Regions from separate parts of the Cupriavidus sp. D39 genome, predicted to be linked through region 2. Evidence: predicted binding sites of a transcription regulator. Region 2 holds the regulator's gene; each other region holds the start of a gene.
What was found. Region 2 encodes sigma-54, which starts transcription at its own class of promoters, with help from an activator protein. Its sites were predicted from a motif close to TGGCANGNAANCTGCTTT; they were not measured.
Positions count from the first base shown of each region.

Region 1 (5,593 bases), 3.2 Mb from region 2:
GCGCGCATGGGCCCCACCTCGGCCAACTGCTCGCCCGGGCGTTTCGTCTTCGTGCGCACGCCCGAGGGCAAGCAGCGCCTGGCGCCCGCGTTGTCCAAGGGCAACCTGGAGAAGACCCTGAGCGCGCCCGTGACCGTGATCTCGGCCTGGGACACGGCCTTCTACGACAAGCTGCCTGTCTTGTTCCCGCATGCGGATGCAAAGAGCTGGTTCACCGGCAGCCCCGCGGCGGCGCACGAGACGGCCTTTCGCAACGGCACGCTGCAAGCGGCCTACCTGATCCTGGCGGCCCGCGCGCTGGGACTCGACGCGGGGCCGATGTCGGGCTTTGACCAAGCGAAAGTGAATGCCGAGTTCTTCGGCGGTACCACATGGACCGCCAATTTCCTGATCAACCTCGGCCATGGCGACGCCTCGAAGGTGTTCGGGCGCCTGCCGCGGCTCGACTTTACCGACGCCTGCGCGCTGGCCTGATGCGCCCCCTTCACCGGAGCCTAACCATGCTGAATACCACTACCCCTGAGGCCGCGTCCACAGCGATAGCGCCATCGTCCGCGCTACCCAAGAGCGACTACCGCGACGCGATGGCGCGCCTGGGCGCGGCAGTCAACATCATTACCACCGATGGTCCCGGTGGACGCGCGGGCTTCACCGCCTCGGCCGTCTGCAGCGTCACCGACGATCCGCCCACGCTGCTGGTTTGCCTTAACCGCGCGGCCTCTGTGTACCCCGCCTTCCTGGCCAACGGCGTGCTCTGCGTGAACGCGCTCGGCGCCGGCCAGCAGGCACTCTCCAGCCTGTTCGGCGGCAAGACACCGATGCACGAGCGCTTCGCGGCTGGCCGATGGGGCCGCAAGCTGACGGGGGCGCCGGTGCTCGAGGGCGCGGCAGTGTCGTTCGACTGCCGCGTGGTGCGAAGCACCAGCGTGGGCACGCACGAGGTACTGTTCTGTGAGGTCATCGCCCTCACCGCGCACACCGCGCACACCGACGCGCACGGTCTCATGTACTTCGGGCGCCAGTACCACGACTTGCGCTCGAATGCGCACTGAATATCTGCGGCAATGCATCGCGGGACGGATGCTGCATCAGGGCAGCGACGCCTGCGCACGTACCGCGATGCCCTCCAGCACGATCCGCTGCACGTTCTCCACCGTCTGCTCGAAGAATGCCGGGTCTTCCAGCGTGCGCCCGGTGATGGCCTGCACCTGCACCGCGAAGTCGGCGTAGTGCTGGGTGGTGGCCCATAGCGCGAATACCAAGTGGTGCGGCTCCACCGGCGCCAGACGGCCGGCGGCGACCCAAGCACGGATCACCTCGGCTTTGCGCTCCACCTGGTCGCGCAACTCGCGCGCCAGTTCGTCACGCATCAGCGGCGCACCCTGGACCATCTCCAGGCAGAACAGGCGTGAGGCATCGGGCTGGTCGCGCGAGATCACGAGCTTGCGCCGGATGTAGTCGGCGATGGCCTCGCGCGGGTCCTGCTCGACACTGAAACTGCGCAGCGGCTCCAGCCACAAAGCTAGCAAGTCGCGCAGCACCGAGACGTAGAGGTCCTCCTTGTTGGAGAAGTAATACAGCAGGTTGCTCTTGGACACGTCGGCGCGCGCCGCGACCTGGTCGAGCGAGGTGCCATGCAGCCCGAAGCGTGAGAACAGCCCCAGCGCCGCACCGAGGATGGCAGCGCGCTTGTCCTCGATCTGGCGCCACCGCCGGCTACCCGCCGGCGCCTGGCGCACGCCGGACACGGAGCTCTTGGCTGCGGCCTTCGCCACTACCGATGTTGTGGTTTTTCGCGCTGTCTTACGCGCTGTCTTGCGCTGCGCGATGGCCTTGTCCTTCTTAGTCTCTGGTGGCATGTACTGCTATTCCCTGGCGTTGCTAATGGTGTATTGAAGCACACCATGCACGAACCGTGCGCGGTGTGACAACCCGGAAAGCATGCCACAGGACGTGACATCGGGCGCACCACCACGACTCAGTCGAAATGACCACCGTGGTGCCTCATATGTTGTGGCCCTCGAAAATGCACCGATGGGGCGCGTCCGGATGCCGCGCTATGCCGCTCTCATGACGCTCACACACGGCACCCATAGGAATTTGTCCAAATGGTCCAACTTGGCACGGACGTTGCGTATCCGCTGGCGTCGCGTGCCTGCCGACGCCGCCCTCCCAGGAAACGGCTCCTTGCCCGCTACGCATATCACCCTCGACCACCGAGCGCCTGCTGGCGCCGTCCTTCCCGGGAGAAATTCGATGTCCCCAACGAGTGTCGGTGTTCCCATCATCGATCTGCAACCTTACTTCTCTGACACGCCGGAGGGCAAAGCCGCCGTTGCGCGCGCGGTGGACGAGGCCTGCAGCAGCATCGGATTCCTTGTCATCACGCAGCACCAGATCCCGCAGGACCTGATCGACCGCGTGTCGCGCGTCTCGCAGGAATTCTTCGAGCTGCCGCTATCCGACAAGCGCAAGGCCGACCGGCCCAGCCCCGACACAGTGCGAGGCTACAGCGCGGTGACAGAAGAGAGCCTTGCCTATTCCCTGGAGGAGGCCGCGCCCGGCGACTTGAAGGAGTCCTTTTCCACCGGCCCCGCGAACGTGCCTGACGATGAGTACCACCACGGCCCCGCGGCCGGCCCGCACTTCGCGCCCAACGTTTGGCCCGCGCTGCCAGGTATGCGCGAGACCTACGCTGAGTACTTCGCGGCGATGAGCGATCTGTCATGTTCGCTCATGCGCATCTTCGCGCTGGCGCTGGAGATGGAGGAGCACTACTTCGACGACAAGATCGACAAGCACATCAGCATGTTTCGCGTGCTGAGCTACCCGCCACAGGAAGAGACCCCCTGCCTGGGCAGCTGCGTGCCAGCGCGCACACCGACTACGGCAGCCTGACCATCGTGCTGCCCGACAGTCCGGGCCTGCAAGTAGCCTCCGGCGGAGGCTGGATCGACGTGCCGCACGTACCCGGCGCCTTCGTGGTGAACCTGGGCGATCTGATGATGCGGTGGACCAACGACCGATGGGTTTCCACGCTGCACCGTGTCGTGAACCCGCAGTTGGACAACATGCAGAGCAATACGCGGCGGCAGTCGCTGGTCTTCTTCCACCAGCCCAACTACGACGCCATGATCACTTGCCTGCCGGGCTGCACGGCACCGGGCGAGACGCCCCTCTACGCGCCGATCACCTCGGGCGACCACCTGACGTCCAAGTTCGTCAAGCAGACGACCTTCGGTGGTACCAAGATTGCGGCCTGATCGGGAGACATCGATGGCGCAACTCTCCTACGTCAACGTATTTGCCAAGGACGTGGTCGCGCTCAGCGGCTTCTACCAGCGTGTCTTTGGCTTCCCCGAGATCGAGGCGATCCGCTCTCCCATCTTCCGCGGCCTCGACACGGGCAAGAGCAGCCTCGGCTTCAACGCACATGATGCCTATGTGCTGCTGCAGCTCGGTAAAGGCGCGGACGACGTGTGCGGCGACAGCTTCCTCCTCAACTTCGACGTGGAGTCCAAGGCTGAGGTAAACCGCATGGTACCGGTGGCGCTGGAGGCCGGCGCCATGCTGTTGAAGGCTCCCTACGAAACCTACTACCACTGGTACCAGGCTGTGCTTCGCGACCCCGAAGGCAACGTTTTCCGCATCAACTACATGATGGACAGGCATGCATAGACGTATCGCACGCCCTTCCACCACAGGCCGTTTTTTCCTTCTCTCCCAACACAGAGGTTCATGATGAAATTGACGCGATCGATCGCCGGCTTGTTTGCCGGATTGGCCCTGCTAGGCACCGCCCTGCACGCCCAGGCAGAGGCGCCGGGCTTTACCTTGAAGAGCAAGCCCAAGATCGCCATGATCTACTTCGGCCCGAAGAACGATGGCGGCTGGACCCAGGCCTTCGACGAGGCGCGCGCGAAGGTCGAGGCGGCGCTGGGCCAGAAGATCCAGTTCGTGGAAAGCGTGCCGGAGGACGCATCGGCCATCAAGCCCGCCGCCGAGCGCTTCATCCAGCGCGGTGCCAACATCGTCATCGGCACCGCCTTCGGCTATTCCGATGCCTTCAAGGAGTTGGCTGCCAAGTATCCCGACGTGGCCTTCCTCAATGCCTCGGGCACGACGAACGGGCCCAACCTCGAATCATTTTACGGCCGCACCTATGAAAGCCAGTACTTGTGCGGCATGGCCGCCGGTGCTGCCTCCAAGAGCGGCAAGCTCGGCTTCGTCGCGGCCAACCCCTTCGGCGTGGTGAACTGGACGGTCAACGCCTTTGCGCTTGGTGCACAGAAGACGAATCCCAACGCCACGGTCACGGTAATCTACACCGGCGCCTGGAACGATCCGGTAAAGGAACGCGCTGCCGCCATGGCACTGATCGACCAGGGCGCCGACGTGATCGGCCAGCATGTCGACACGCCCACGCCGCAGCTGGTCGCGCAGGAGCGCGGCGTTTACGGCACCGGCCATCACCGTGACTTGCGCGCCTTCGCACCGAAGGCCACGCTGTGCTCCTCCGTCTGGGTATGGGACAAGTTCCTGATCCCCGAACTCAAAAAGATCGAGGCCGGCAACTGGAAGCCCGAGCCCCATGGTGCCTTCATCGCTATGAAGGATGGCGGCACAGACGTTGCCGGCTTCGGTGCGGCCGTGTCCAAGGACAAGCAAGCCGCCATCCTGGCCGAGCGCGACGCTCTGATGAAAGGCAAGCAGATCTACGCCGGCCCGCTCAAGGACCGTGACGGGAAAGAACGCGTGACCGCCGGCCAAGTGCTCTCGGACGCAGACCTCTGGAAGATGGACTGGTACGTCAAAAACGTGATCACGCAGAAATAATCAACAACCAACTGAGTAAGCCATGCCCGACGCCCTCTCCCTCTCCGGCATCCACAAGTCTTTCGATGGCTTCGTCGCCCTGGACCACGCGCATTTCACCGTCCGACGGGGCGAGGTGCATGCGCTGCTTGGCGAGAACGGCGCGGGCAAATCATCGCTGATGAACATTGCCGCGGGCCTGTACGCGCCCGAGTCCGGCACACTGCTGGTTGACGACAACCCCGTGCGGCTGGCCGGTCCGCGCGATGCGGCGCGCTATCAGATTGGTATGGTGCACCAGCATTTCAAGCTGGTGGCGCCGTTCACAGTGGCTGAAAACATCTTGCTGAGCCTGCCTGTGGCAACGGATGTCGCAGGCTACCGCAAGCGTCTGGCCAGGGTGCGCCGCACGATTGCGGAACAGGCGAAGGTGCTGGACTTCGACATCGACCCGGACCAGCGCGTGGCCCGGCTCTCGGTGGCCGAGCAGCAGCGCGTGGAAATCCTCAAGGTGCTGCTGGCCGGCGCTCGCATCCTGATCCTCGACGAACCCACCGCCGTACTGACCGACCAGGAGGCTGCACGCTTGCTGCAAACGGTACGGACTTTGGCACGCCAGGGGGCAGCAGTGGTGCTGGTCACGCACAAGATGGCCGACGTGAAGCGCTATGCCGACCGCGTGACCGTAATGCGCGGCGGACGCACGGTCGCCACAGTGGATCCGCGCGAGACGGCCGAGGCGGAGCTGGTGCGCCTCACCGTTGGCGAGGCGCCGCCG
Region 1 is NZ_JAPNLE010000009.1:890,723-896,315, forward strand. It holds gene OMK73_RS15920 (malonic semialdehyde reductase) at 1-474, shown strand, start outside; gene rutF (NADH-dependent FMN reductase RutF) at 501-1,052, shown strand; gene rutR (HTH-type transcriptional regulator RutR) at 1,089-1,859, opposite strand; gene OMK73_RS15935 (isopenicillin N synthase family dioxygenase) at 2,257-2,898, shown strand; gene OMK73_RS15940 (2OG-Fe(II) oxygenase family protein) at 2,904-3,263, shown strand; gene OMK73_RS15945 (VOC family protein) at 3,277-3,678, shown strand; gene OMK73_RS15950 (BMP family ABC transporter substrate-binding protein) at 3,742-4,836, shown strand; partial or broken gene OMK73_RS39235 (ABC transporter ATP-binding protein) at 4,859-5,593, shown strand, end outside.
Region 1: the regulator sigma-54 is predicted to act here: its motif matches at 2,120-2,137, upstream of OMK73_RS15935 (isopenicillin N synthase family dioxygenase).

Region 2 (5,593 bases):
AAACCGCACCGTCCCAGCCCGCCACCCTGAAGGACAGCAGCACGCTGGTCGTGCGCCACCTGAAGAAGCGCTACGGCTCGCGCACTGTGGTCAAGGATGTGTCCCTCGACGTGAAGAGCGGCGAAGTGGTCGGGTTGCTCGGCCCCAACGGCGCAGGCAAGACCACGTCGTTCTACATGATCGTGGGGCTGGTGGCGCTGGACGAGGGCGATATCGTGCTCGACGACAAGCACATCAGCGGCCTGGCCATCCATGAGCGGGCACGCATGGGCCTGTCCTACCTGCCGCAGGAAGCCTCGGTGTTCCGCAAGCTCAATGTGCAGGAGAACATCCGCGCGGTGCTGGAGCTGCAGCTCAACGATGGCAAGCCCCTGGGCAAGGCCGAGATCGAGCGCCGGCTGGACACCCTGCTGGATGACCTGCAGATTGCCCACCTGCGCGACAACCCGGCGCTGTCGCTGTCCGGCGGCGAGCGCCGCCGCGTGGAAATCGCCCGCGCGCTGGCCTCCGCGCCGCGTTTCATCCTGCTTGACGAGCCCTTCGCCGGCGTCGACCCGATCGCGGTCGGCGAAATCCAGCGCATCGTCAGCTTCCTCAAGGCGCGCAATATCGGCGTGCTGATCACCGACCACAACGTACGCGAGACGCTGGGCATCTGCGACCACGCCTACATCATCAGCGAGGGCGCGGTGCTGGCGTCCGGCCAGCCTGAAGACATCATCGCCAACGAGTCGGTGCGCAAGGTCTACCTGGGCGAGAACTTCCGCATGTAAAGGCGCGCGCGGCGCCTGCCGCGCATCGGACTCGGGCGGCTTCGGTGTCGCCTTTCATCCTTCAAACGATCATGCGACGCCAGCGATAGCAATTTCCGTTCCACCAGCACGGAAGTTGGGCATAAAATAGGTCGCATGAAACCGTCGCTACAGCTCCGCCTCTCGCAGCATCTCGCGCTTACGCCGCAACTCCAGCAGTCGATCCGGCTGCTGCAACTGTCCACGCTTGAACTGCAGCAGGAAGTGGAACAGGCGCTGACCGAGAACCCCTTGCTCGAGCGCGAGAACGACTGGCTCGACAGCCCGTTGCGCGTGTCCTCGGACGGCTCGGTGAACCTCCAGAGCGCGCCCGCGCCAGCGCCCGCCGATGGCCAGGGCACCAGCGAAAACCGCCCCGATGGCGCCCCCGAGGCCGACGACAGCTATTCCGACAGCAACGAGGATTACGGCAACGACTGGAGCCTGGACGATTTCGCCCGCCGCCCGCAAGGCGAAGACGACGAAAAAACGCCGATGCAGCTGCGCGACGCCGAGCCCACGCTGCGCGAACACCTCATGGAGCAGCTGGCGCCGCTCAAGATTTCCCTGCGCGACAAAGGGCTGGCCATCTTCCTGGTCGAATCCCTGGACGATGACGGCTACCTGAGCGCCACGCTCGAGGAAATCTGCAGCGAGCTGCCGGAGGAGCTCGAGTTCGAGGTCGACGAGATCCAGGCCGTGCTTACGCTGCTGCAGAGCTTCGATCCGCCGGGTGTCGGGGCGCGCAACGCAGCCGAGTGCCTGGCGCTGCAACTGCGCAGGCTCAAGCATCCGCAGCGCGAACTGGCGCTGAGCATCGTCACCAATCACCTGGAACTGCTGGCGGTGCGCGATTACACGCGCCTGAAAAAGGCCCTGCAAGTGGACGAGCCGGAACTCAAGGCGGCGCATGAACTGATCCGCTCGCTCGCGCCCTATCCCGGCCATGCCTACAGCCGGCCGGAAGCCGACTTCGTGGTGCCCGATGTTTTTGTTCGAAAGTTGAGCGGCGGATGGATCGCCCATCTCAACCCGGATGTGATGCCGCGGCTACGTATCAACGACATGTACGCGCAGATTTTGCGCGGTGCAAAAGGCGATGCCGGCGCGGCGGGACTGCAGCAAAAACTGCAGGAAGCACGCTGGTTGATCAAGAATATCCAGCAGAGGTTCGACACGATATTGCGCGTCGCACAAGCCATTGTCGAACGTCAAAAGAACTTCTTCACCCACGGTGAAATTGCGATGCGCCCCTTGGTTTTGCGGGAGATTGCCGATACACTGGGTTTACACGAGTCCACCATCTCTCGGGTGACTACCAATAAATACATGGCAACGCCGATGGGGACTTTCGAGCTGAAGTATTTTTTCGGCTCTCACGTATCCACAGAAACCGGCGGCGCGGCCTCATCAACGGCAATCCGTGCGTTGATCAAGCAATTGATAGGAGCCGAAGACGCTAGGAACCCCTTGTCCGACAGCCGGATTGCCGAATTGCTCGGCGAGCAAGGCTTTGTGGTGGCACGGCGTACCGTTGCCAAATACCGCGAAGCGCTCAAGATTCCCGCGGTCAATCTCCGTAAGACTTTGTAGCCGAGCTGCATCGCCTGCCTGATGCAGCTCTTTCAGAAGGAGAAACGCTATGAACTTCAAGATCAGTGGACACCACTTGGACATCACGCCCCCTCTGCGTGAGTACGTGGAAACGAAACTGGAGCGTATCGTCAGGCATTTCGATCAAGTCATTGGCGTAAGTGTGCTGCTCTCTGTCGACAATACAAAAGAAAAGGACCGGCGGCAGTACGCGGAAATCAATCTACATCTCAAGGGCAAGGACATCTTTGTCGAAGCGCATCATGAAGACCTGTATGCCGCTATCGACGCATTGGTCGACAAGCTCGACCGGCAGGTGATTCGCCACAAGGATCGCGTGCAAAGCCACGACCGTGAAGCGGTCAAGTACCAGATGGCCGCATCCCAGATGCAGCAATGACCGTGCCTGGCGGCCCACATACCGGGCCGTCGGTGTCAGTCCATTGAAAACGGAATCAAGCCGCGCCCAGAGCGCGGCTTTTTCGTTCCAGCCTCCCCCTTCGGGCCACGCAGGGGATTCCGCAACGCATATGTACCGGTGTATGCTGTGCCATACATAGTTGATTTGCCTGGCCATTTCCGTGCATGCGGCACCGCTTCAGCGCCTCGGCTATTGCAATGCACAAAGCGGCAGCGGGCCTGCTCTATAATGGCCAGACGCCCGACACCGGCATGGGGACACCCGGTGGAAACATCGGGCCTTGGTTTTTATCTTCTTTCCGCCCGGCGGGACGCCTCCTTGCCCCGGGCCTGCTTACTAGAAAACCCTGCGCATTCCACATGAATCGTTTGGCTAAATTGCTGCCACCCGGCAACATCAACCTCGACGTCAGCGTCACCAGCAAGAAGCGCGTGTTCGAACAGGCCGGGCTCCTCTTCGAGAACAACCATGGCGTTGCGCGCGCGACCGTGACCGACAACCTGTTCGCCCGCGAGTCGCTGGGGTCCACCGGCCTTGGCGCCGGGGTTGCGATCCCCCACGGCCGCATCAAGGGACTGAAGCAGCCGCTGGCCGCGTTCATGCGCCTGGCCGAGCCGATCCCCTTCGAGTCGCCCGACGGTAAGCCGGTAGCGCTGCTGATCTTCCTGCTGGTGCCCGAACAGGCCACCCAGCAGCATCTGGAAATTCTCTCCGAGATCGCCCAGTTGCTGTCCGACCGCGAGATGCGCGAAGGACTGGCTACCCTGCCCACCCCCGACGACGTGCATCAGTTGCTGACGCAATGGCACCCTTGATCCGCCACTGAAAGCCCGTCCCTGAAAGCACCCGAATGGAACTCACTGGCGTCACCTCGCAGTCGATCTTCGACGACAACGCAGCCGATATCAAACTCTCCTGGGTAGCAGGACTGGAGGGCGCGGACCGGGCCTTCGATGTCGAGTTTGCGCGTGAAGCCACGTCCGCGGCCGATCTCGTCGGCCACTTGAACCTGATCCACCCGAACCGGATCCAGGTGCTGGGCAAGCCCGAAATCACGTATTACCAGCGCCTCGACGACGAGATGCGCAAGCGCCAGATGGGCGAGCTGATCCTGCTGGAGCCGCCGTTCCTGGTGATCGCCGACGGCATGGAGCCGCCGCCGGACCTGGAACTGCGCTGCACGCGCTCGTCCACCCCGCTGTTCACCACGCCGGTGTCTTCCGCGGCGGTGATCGATCACCTGCGCCTCTACCTGTCCCGCATTTCCGCGCCGCGCGTGACCATGCACGGCGTGTTCCTCGACATCCTCGGCATGGGCGTGCTGGTGATGGGCGAATCCGGCCTGGGCAAGAGCGAGCTCGGCCTGGAACTGATCTCGCGCGGACATGGGCTGGTGGCGGACGATGCCGTGGATTTCGTGCGCCTCGGGCCGGACTTCATCGAGGGCCGGTGCCCGCCGCTGCTGCAGAACCTGCTGGAAGTGCGCGGCCTGGGCCTGCTCGACATCAAGACCATCTTCGGCGAGACCGCGGTACGCCGCAAGATGAAGCTGAAGCTGGTGGTGCAGCTGGTACGCCGCAACGACGGCGAATTCGAGCGCCTGCCGCTGGATTCCCAGTATCTCGACGTGCTCGGCCTGCCCATCCACATGGTCAAGATCCAGGTGGCGGCCGGCCGAAATCTCGCCGTGCTGGTCGAGGCCGCCGTGCGCAACACCATCCTGCGCCTGCGCGGCATCGACACGCTGCGCGACTTCATGGACCGCCAGCGCGCCGCGATGCAGGCCGATGTCGCATCGCGGGGCCAGGGTCGGCTACTCTAGGTTTGGCAGCCCCGTAGAGGGGCTGTTTTCAATTGCTTACATCCAGCTGCGCTTCGATCGTCAACGCGATCGGGGCATAGGCCGTTTTGTGCAGTAATGGGCATTGGGCCCAGCCCCGAGTTGCCGAGCCGACAGGCCAGCAGCCATGAAGTTTTCCACAGCCAGGAGAGCAAGCATGAAAAGATTGATCGCGATGTGCGTGCTGGTAGCCCCGCTTTTTGCCACCGGCGCCTTCGCCCAGAATGCACCGGCCGCTGCACCTGCGGCACCGGCGGCCCCGGCGGCCCCTAACACCCAGCAGGACAAGATGAAGGCTTGCAACACGCAGGCCACCGGCAAGAAGGGCGACGAGCGCAAGGCCTTCATGAGCAACTGCCTGTCCAACAAGCCCGCGGCCGCACCCGCCAAGAACAGCCAGCAGGAAAAGATGAAGACCTGCAACGCGCAGGCCACCGGCAAGAAGGGTGACGAGCGCAAAGCCTTCATGAGCGATTGCTTGTCCAAGTAAGCTGCCGGCATCACTTGCGGCGCGGACATGTAAAAATGGCGAACCTCTTCGGTTCGCCATTTTTACTGGCGCGTCGCCGTCATGACGGCGTCATCACCTGATGTTATGCTTGTCACGCTATGCGCATCATACTTATCACCGGGATCTCCGGCTCCGGCAAATCCGTTGCCCTGAACGTACTGGAAGATGCGGGCTATTACTGCGTCGACAACCTGCCGGCTCAGTTTATCCCGGAGCTGGCCCAGTACCTCGCGGCGCAGGGCTACACCCATCTGGGCGTAGCCACCGATATTCGTAGCCGCGAATCGCTGGACGAGTTGCCTGGCACGCTTCGCGACCTCGCCTCCGAGCACCAGGTGCGGGTGGTCTTCCTGACCGCCAATACCGATGCGCTGGTGCAGCGCTATTCCGAGACGAGGCGGCGCCATCCGCTGTCGATGCGCGCGGCCATGGCCGGG
Region 2 is NZ_JAPNLE010000009.1:4,087,439-4,093,031, reverse strand. It holds gene lptB (LPS export ABC transporter ATP-binding protein) at 1-773, shown strand, start outside; gene OMK73_RS31155 (RNA polymerase factor sigma-54) at 909-2,384, shown strand; gene hpf (ribosome hibernation-promoting factor, HPF/YfiA family) at 2,434-2,784, shown strand; gene ptsN (PTS IIA-like nitrogen regulatory protein PtsN) at 3,165-3,620, shown strand; gene hprK (HPr(Ser) kinase/phosphatase) at 3,656-4,627, shown strand; gene OMK73_RS31135 (PsiF family protein) at 4,803-5,135, shown strand; gene rapZ (RNase adapter RapZ) at 5,255-5,593, shown strand, end outside.

Region 3 (5,593 bases), 840 kb from region 2:
ATCTCCTTCCAGTCGAGGAACACCATGAAGTCGGGCAGGTCGCTCTTGTAGACGCCTTCGCGGCCAATGCTGCGCATCAGGTACATGCCCATGGCATAGCCGCCAAGCGCGAAGAACAAGCCGTGGCCGAGGCTGAGAATGCCGCAGTAGCCCCACACCAGGTCCAGCGCAATCGCCGCCAGCGCGAAGCACATGATCTTGCCGATCAGCGTCAGCGCGTAGGCCGACAGATGCATGGGATGGCCTTCAGGCACCAGCAGCGCACACACCGGCACGCCGATGCCCACCACCAGCGCGATCAGAGCCAACGCCGTCCAGCTGCGCCCGGAGAACAGCGGCTGGCGCTCCGGCACGGCCAGCCGGAAACCCGCCGCGTAATGGTTCGAGGGTGAAGTCTTCATCATGCCTCCGCGCTGCGCCCTTTGAGCGCGAACAGTCCCTGCGGGCGCTTCTGGATGAAGAGCACGATCAGCACCAGGACAAAGATCTTGGCCAGCACCGCGCCATAGAACGGCTCGATGAACTTGTTGATCAGGCCCAGCCCAAAGGCGCCGATGATGGTGCCCGCGAGCTGCCCCACGCCGCCCAGCACCACCACCATGAAGGAGTCGATGATGTAGGCCTGCCCGAGGTCGGGGCCGACATTGCCGATCTGCGACAGCGCGCAGCCGCCCAGGCCGGCAATGCCCGCGCCGAAGGCAAAGGCGTAGCTGTCCACCTTCCAGGTGCGTACGCCGACGCAGGCCGCCATGGTGCGGTTCTGCGTGGTGGCGCGCACGAACAGGCCAAGGCGGGTGCGGTTGAGCACAGCCCAGGCCACTGCCACCACCGCCAGCGCGAACACGATGATGACCATGCGGTTGTACGGCAGCACCATGCCAGGCAGCCATTCGATGCCGCCGCTCATCCAGGACGGATTGGCCACTTCCACGTTCTGCGCGCCAAACAGGGTGCGCACCGTCTGCATCAGCAGCAGGCTCACGCCGAAGGTGGCCAGCAGCGTCTCCAGCGGACGGCCGTAGAGATGGCGCAGCACCAGCCGCTCCAGCACGAAGCCGACCACGGCGGAGGCGAGGAACGATGCCGGCAACGCGAACAGCAGGTACCAGTCGAACGCGCTGGCGAAGTGCGCGCGGAACACGCCCTGCACCATGTACGTGGCGTACGCGCCGATCATCAGGAATTCGCCGTGCGCCATGTTGATGACGCCGATCAGGCCGTAAGTGATAGCCAGCCCCAACGCGGCGAGCAGCAGCACGCTGCCCAGGCTCAGGCCGGCGAAGAGGTTGCCGATCAGTTCGGCGCGGCGCTGGTCGCCGCGCAGGGCATCGAGCGCCTGCTGCGCGGCGCCGCGCAGTTCGGCGTCGGGCTCGCGATAGTTGCCGGCGGCATCTTTTTCCAGCAATGGCTGCAGTTTCTGGCGGCTCTGCGGATTGCTGTCGCGCCCGAGGATGCGGATGGCTTCGAGGCGATCGTCGCGGTTGCCATCGGCCAGCACGATATTGGCCCAGATCACATCGAGCTTCGCGCGCAGCCCGGCATCGGCCTCGGCCTTGCGCGCGGCTTCGACCACCGGGCGCGAAGCGCTGCCCGGCTGGTCCAGCAGCGTATTGACGGCCTGCGTGCGCACCGCCGCGTCGGGCGATTGCAGCAGTGTGCTGCTGGCGGCACTGTCCACCATGGCGCGCAGGCTGTTGTTCAGGGTGAGCGCTTCGAGCACGTCGGGCTTGACCGTGACCGGCTTGCCGCTGATCGCATCCACCAGCTTGTCTGCGTCCTGGCGCACCATGCCGACGCCGGGCGCGTATTGCAGCGTATCGTCCTGCAACGCCTTGAGAATGGGGCCGGCCTGCGCCACCGGTGCCTTGGTCAGCGCGGTGATCGCGGCGGTCTTGGCATCGAAGTCGTCTTCGGCCAACGGCTTCAGGTCGGCCTGCGTCAGCGGCGCGGCCCACAGCGGGCACGCGGCCAGCAGGAGCAGCGCGGCCAGCATGGCGCGCAACCGTGAAGCGAGAGAGAACGATAAGGGTCGGTGCATAAGGTTTGCAGAGTCGCGCGCGACGAAGCACGCGCGTCACCTTGATCGGCGTGACGATTTGCCGCCCACCGCGCCGAAGCGGCGGACAGCATGGGAAGCGGCAAAGACACTGCCAGGCTCCCTCCTCCCGCACCAGCCACGAGGCAAGAGAGAGGAAGAGAGCGCTGAGCGAGAGCCCTTGCTTACATCACCTTGTCCGGCTTGCCTTCGTTACCCGCGATGAACGGGCTCCACGGCTGCGCACGCACGGCCTTCGGGGTCTTCCACACCACCGTGAACTGGCCATCGCCCTTGACCTCGCCGATCATCACCGGCTTGTACAGGTGATGGTTCTCGCCCATGGTCAGGGTGAAGCCGTCCGGGGCCTTGAAGGTCTGGCCGTACATGGCGGCGCGGACCTTGTCGGTGTCGGTGGTGCCGGCCTTCTTCACGGCTTGCGCCCACATATGGATGCCCACGTAGGTGGCTTCCATCGGGTCGTTGGTCACGCGCTTGTCGCCGCCCGGCAGGTTGTTGGCCTTGACCCACGCCGCCCATTGCTTCTTGAAGGCTTCGTTTTCCGGGTTCTTGACCGACATGAAGTAGTTCCATGCGGCCAGGTGGCCCACCAGCGGCTTGGTGTCGATGCCGCGCAGTTCTTCCTCGCCCACCGAGAACGCCACCACCGGCACGTCCTTGGCCTTCAGGCCAGCGTTACCCAGTTCCTTGTAGAAGGGCACGTTGGAGTCGCCGTTGATGGTGGAGATCACCGCGGTCTTGCCGCCTTGCGAGAACTTCTTGATGTTGGCGACGATGGTCTGGTAGTCGCTGTGGCCGAACGGCGTGTAGACCTCTTCGATATCCTTGTCCGCCACGCCCTTGCTCTTCAGGAAGGCACGCAGGATCTTGTTCGTGGTGCGCGGGTAGACGTAGTCGGTGCCGAGCAGGAAGAAACGCTTGGCGCCGCCGCCTTCCTTGCTCATCAGGTATTCCACCGCGGGAATGGCCTGCTGGTTGGGCGCCGCGCCGGTGTAGAAGACGTTCTTGGACATCTCCTCGCCTTCGTACTGCACCGGATAGAACAGCAGTGAGTTCAGCTCTTCATAAACGGGCAGCACCGACTTGCGGGACACCGAGGTCCAGCAGCCGAACGTGACGGCGACCTTGTCCTTGGTGATCAGCTGGCGCGCCTTCTCGGCAAACAGCGGCCAGTTGGAAGCGGGATCGACCACGACCGGCTCAAGCTTGCGGCCAAGCACGCCGCCGCTCTTGTTGATCTCGTCGATGGTCATCAGCGCCACGTCCTTGAGCGAAGTCTCGGAAATGGCCATGGTGCCGGACAGCGAATGCAGGATACCGATCTTGATCGGTTCCTTGGACTGCGCCATTACCAGCGGGCTCACGCCTGCCGTTGCAAACAAGGCCGCGGCGGCTACCGCCGACAGCTTCAGCATGTCACGTCTTTTCATTGCAGCTCCCAGATTGTCGTGTTGGATAAAGGAACAACGCACCCCGGGTACACCTTCTGCAACTAGCATGCCATGGCATACAAGCTTGTATACATGGCTGTGCACACGGTCTGGCGAGCCTTCAGCGGTCGCAATGCCGCACATCGCACCACGATAGTGCGCAAGCGTCACGCACCAAGCCTGTGCGCTGCCGCCGGCTGACTCAGATTGGGGCACATGGCAGTGCGTATGCTGCGCCGTGACTTGCCCGAATCCGGAATCGGCACTATGGTGGCCTCTCGATTGCGCGCCACGGCGTTGCCGGATGAGCCGCAACTACCAAGTAAAAGCACGACGGAGACAGCCCATTGAAAGCGTCAACGACGCCCGGCGCGGACCAGATCGTCATCATCGGCGCCGGCGTGGCCGGCATGTGCATGGGCATCCGGCTCAAGCAGGCCGGCATCGATGACTTTGTCATCCTGGAGAAGGCCGGCACGGTAGGCGGCACCTGGCGGGACAACACCTACCCGGGCTGCGGCTGCGACATCCCCTCCCATCTCTACAGCTTCTCGTTCGCGCCCAAGCCGGACTGGTCCAGCGCGTACTCGCCCCAGCCGGAGATACACCGCTACCTGCAGCATTGCGCCGAGCGCTTCGGGCTGCTCGGGCATATCCGCTTCGGCATCGAGGTCACCGAGGCACGCTACGACGAAGGCGCCTGCCTGTGGCAGGTGAGCACAGGTAACGGCGACACCATCGCCGCGCGCATCCTTGTCAGCGGCACCGGGCAGCTCAACCGTCCGCTGGCGCCGGACATCCCGGGGCTGGACAGCTTTGCCGGCACGGCCTTCCATTGCGCGCGCTGGCGGCATGACGCCGACCTGCGCGGCAAGCAGGTCGCGGTGATCGGCAACGGTGCCAGCGCGCTGCAGTTCATTCCACGCATCGCGCCGGAAGCGGGCAAGCTGACGGTGTTCCAGCGAAGCGCCAACTGGGTGCTGCCGCGCAACGGCGAGGCCTATACCGCCGAGCAACAGGCGCGCTTCCGGCGTCACCCGTGGACGGCGCGGCTGCATCGCTGGCACCTCTACCTGCAGCGTGAGCTGCGCTTCGGGCGCATGCAACGGGACAGCGGGCGCAACCGGGAACTGGAAACGCTGGCGCGCCGCTACCTGGCGCACATGATTGCCGACCCCGCGCTGCGCGCCAAGCTCACGCCGGACTACCCGATCGGCTGCAAGCGCATCCTGATCTCCGACGATTTCTACCAGGCGCTCAAGCGGCCTAACGTCCAGGTCGAGACCACCCGCATCGCCCGTGTCGAAGCCGACGCCGTGGTCACCGCCGACGGCGCCAGGCATCCGGCCGACGCCATCATCTTCGCGACCGGCTTCGACGCCCGCTCCTTCCTCGCGCCGATCCGCATCCACGGCCGCCATGGACGCACCCTGGCCGATCAGTGGCGCGAGGATCCCGAGGCCTATCTGGGCATGACGGCGCCGGGGTTTCCCAACCTGTTCGTGCTGTACGGCCCCAATACCAACCTGGGCCACAACTCCATCATCTTCATGCTCGAGTGCCAGGCGCGTTATGTCCTGCAGTGCATCCAGGCCTGCCGCTCAGCGCGCTTCGCCTCCATGGAAGTGCGCCCGGAGGTGGTGACGCGCTTCAACCAGGCATTGCAGGCGGCCATCGGCCAGACCGCGTGGGCCGGCTCGTGCAGCAGTTGGTACAAGTCGGCGAGCGGCAGGGTCATCAACAACTGGTCGAGCCATGCCACCGCCTATTGGTGGAAGACGCGCAAGCCGGACTGGGGACACTTTGTGCTGCGCCACGCCAGCGACGGGGGCCGCTACATCACGGGCTCGCAGTTCACCGTCGATGGCGGCATCACTGCCCAGTAAGCCTGCCGCGTCATTTCGCCAAACCAGCCCGCCAGGAGAAGCCAATGGAGTTCGCCATGCAACGTCTGGCCATCGCGTCGGAACCCATCCAGACCAGCCTGATCGAGGCCGGCACCGGCCGCCCCACCCTGCTTGTGCACGGCACCAGTTCCAGCGCGGAGACCAACTGGGCCGCGCTGCTGCCCGGGCTCGCGCAGCGCAGGCGCTGCCTGGCGCTGGAC
Region 3 is NZ_JAPNLE010000009.1:4,925,301-4,930,893, reverse strand. It holds gene urtC (urea ABC transporter permease subunit UrtC) at 1-401, opposite strand, end outside; gene urtB (urea ABC transporter permease subunit UrtB) at 401-2,038, opposite strand; gene urtA (urea ABC transporter substrate-binding protein) at 2,221-3,486, opposite strand; gene OMK73_RS35010 (flavin-containing monooxygenase) at 3,834-5,372, shown strand; gene OMK73_RS35005 (alpha/beta fold hydrolase) at 5,429-5,593, shown strand, end outside.
Region 3: the regulator sigma-54 is predicted to act here: its motif matches at 3,542-3,559, upstream of urtA (urea ABC transporter substrate-binding protein).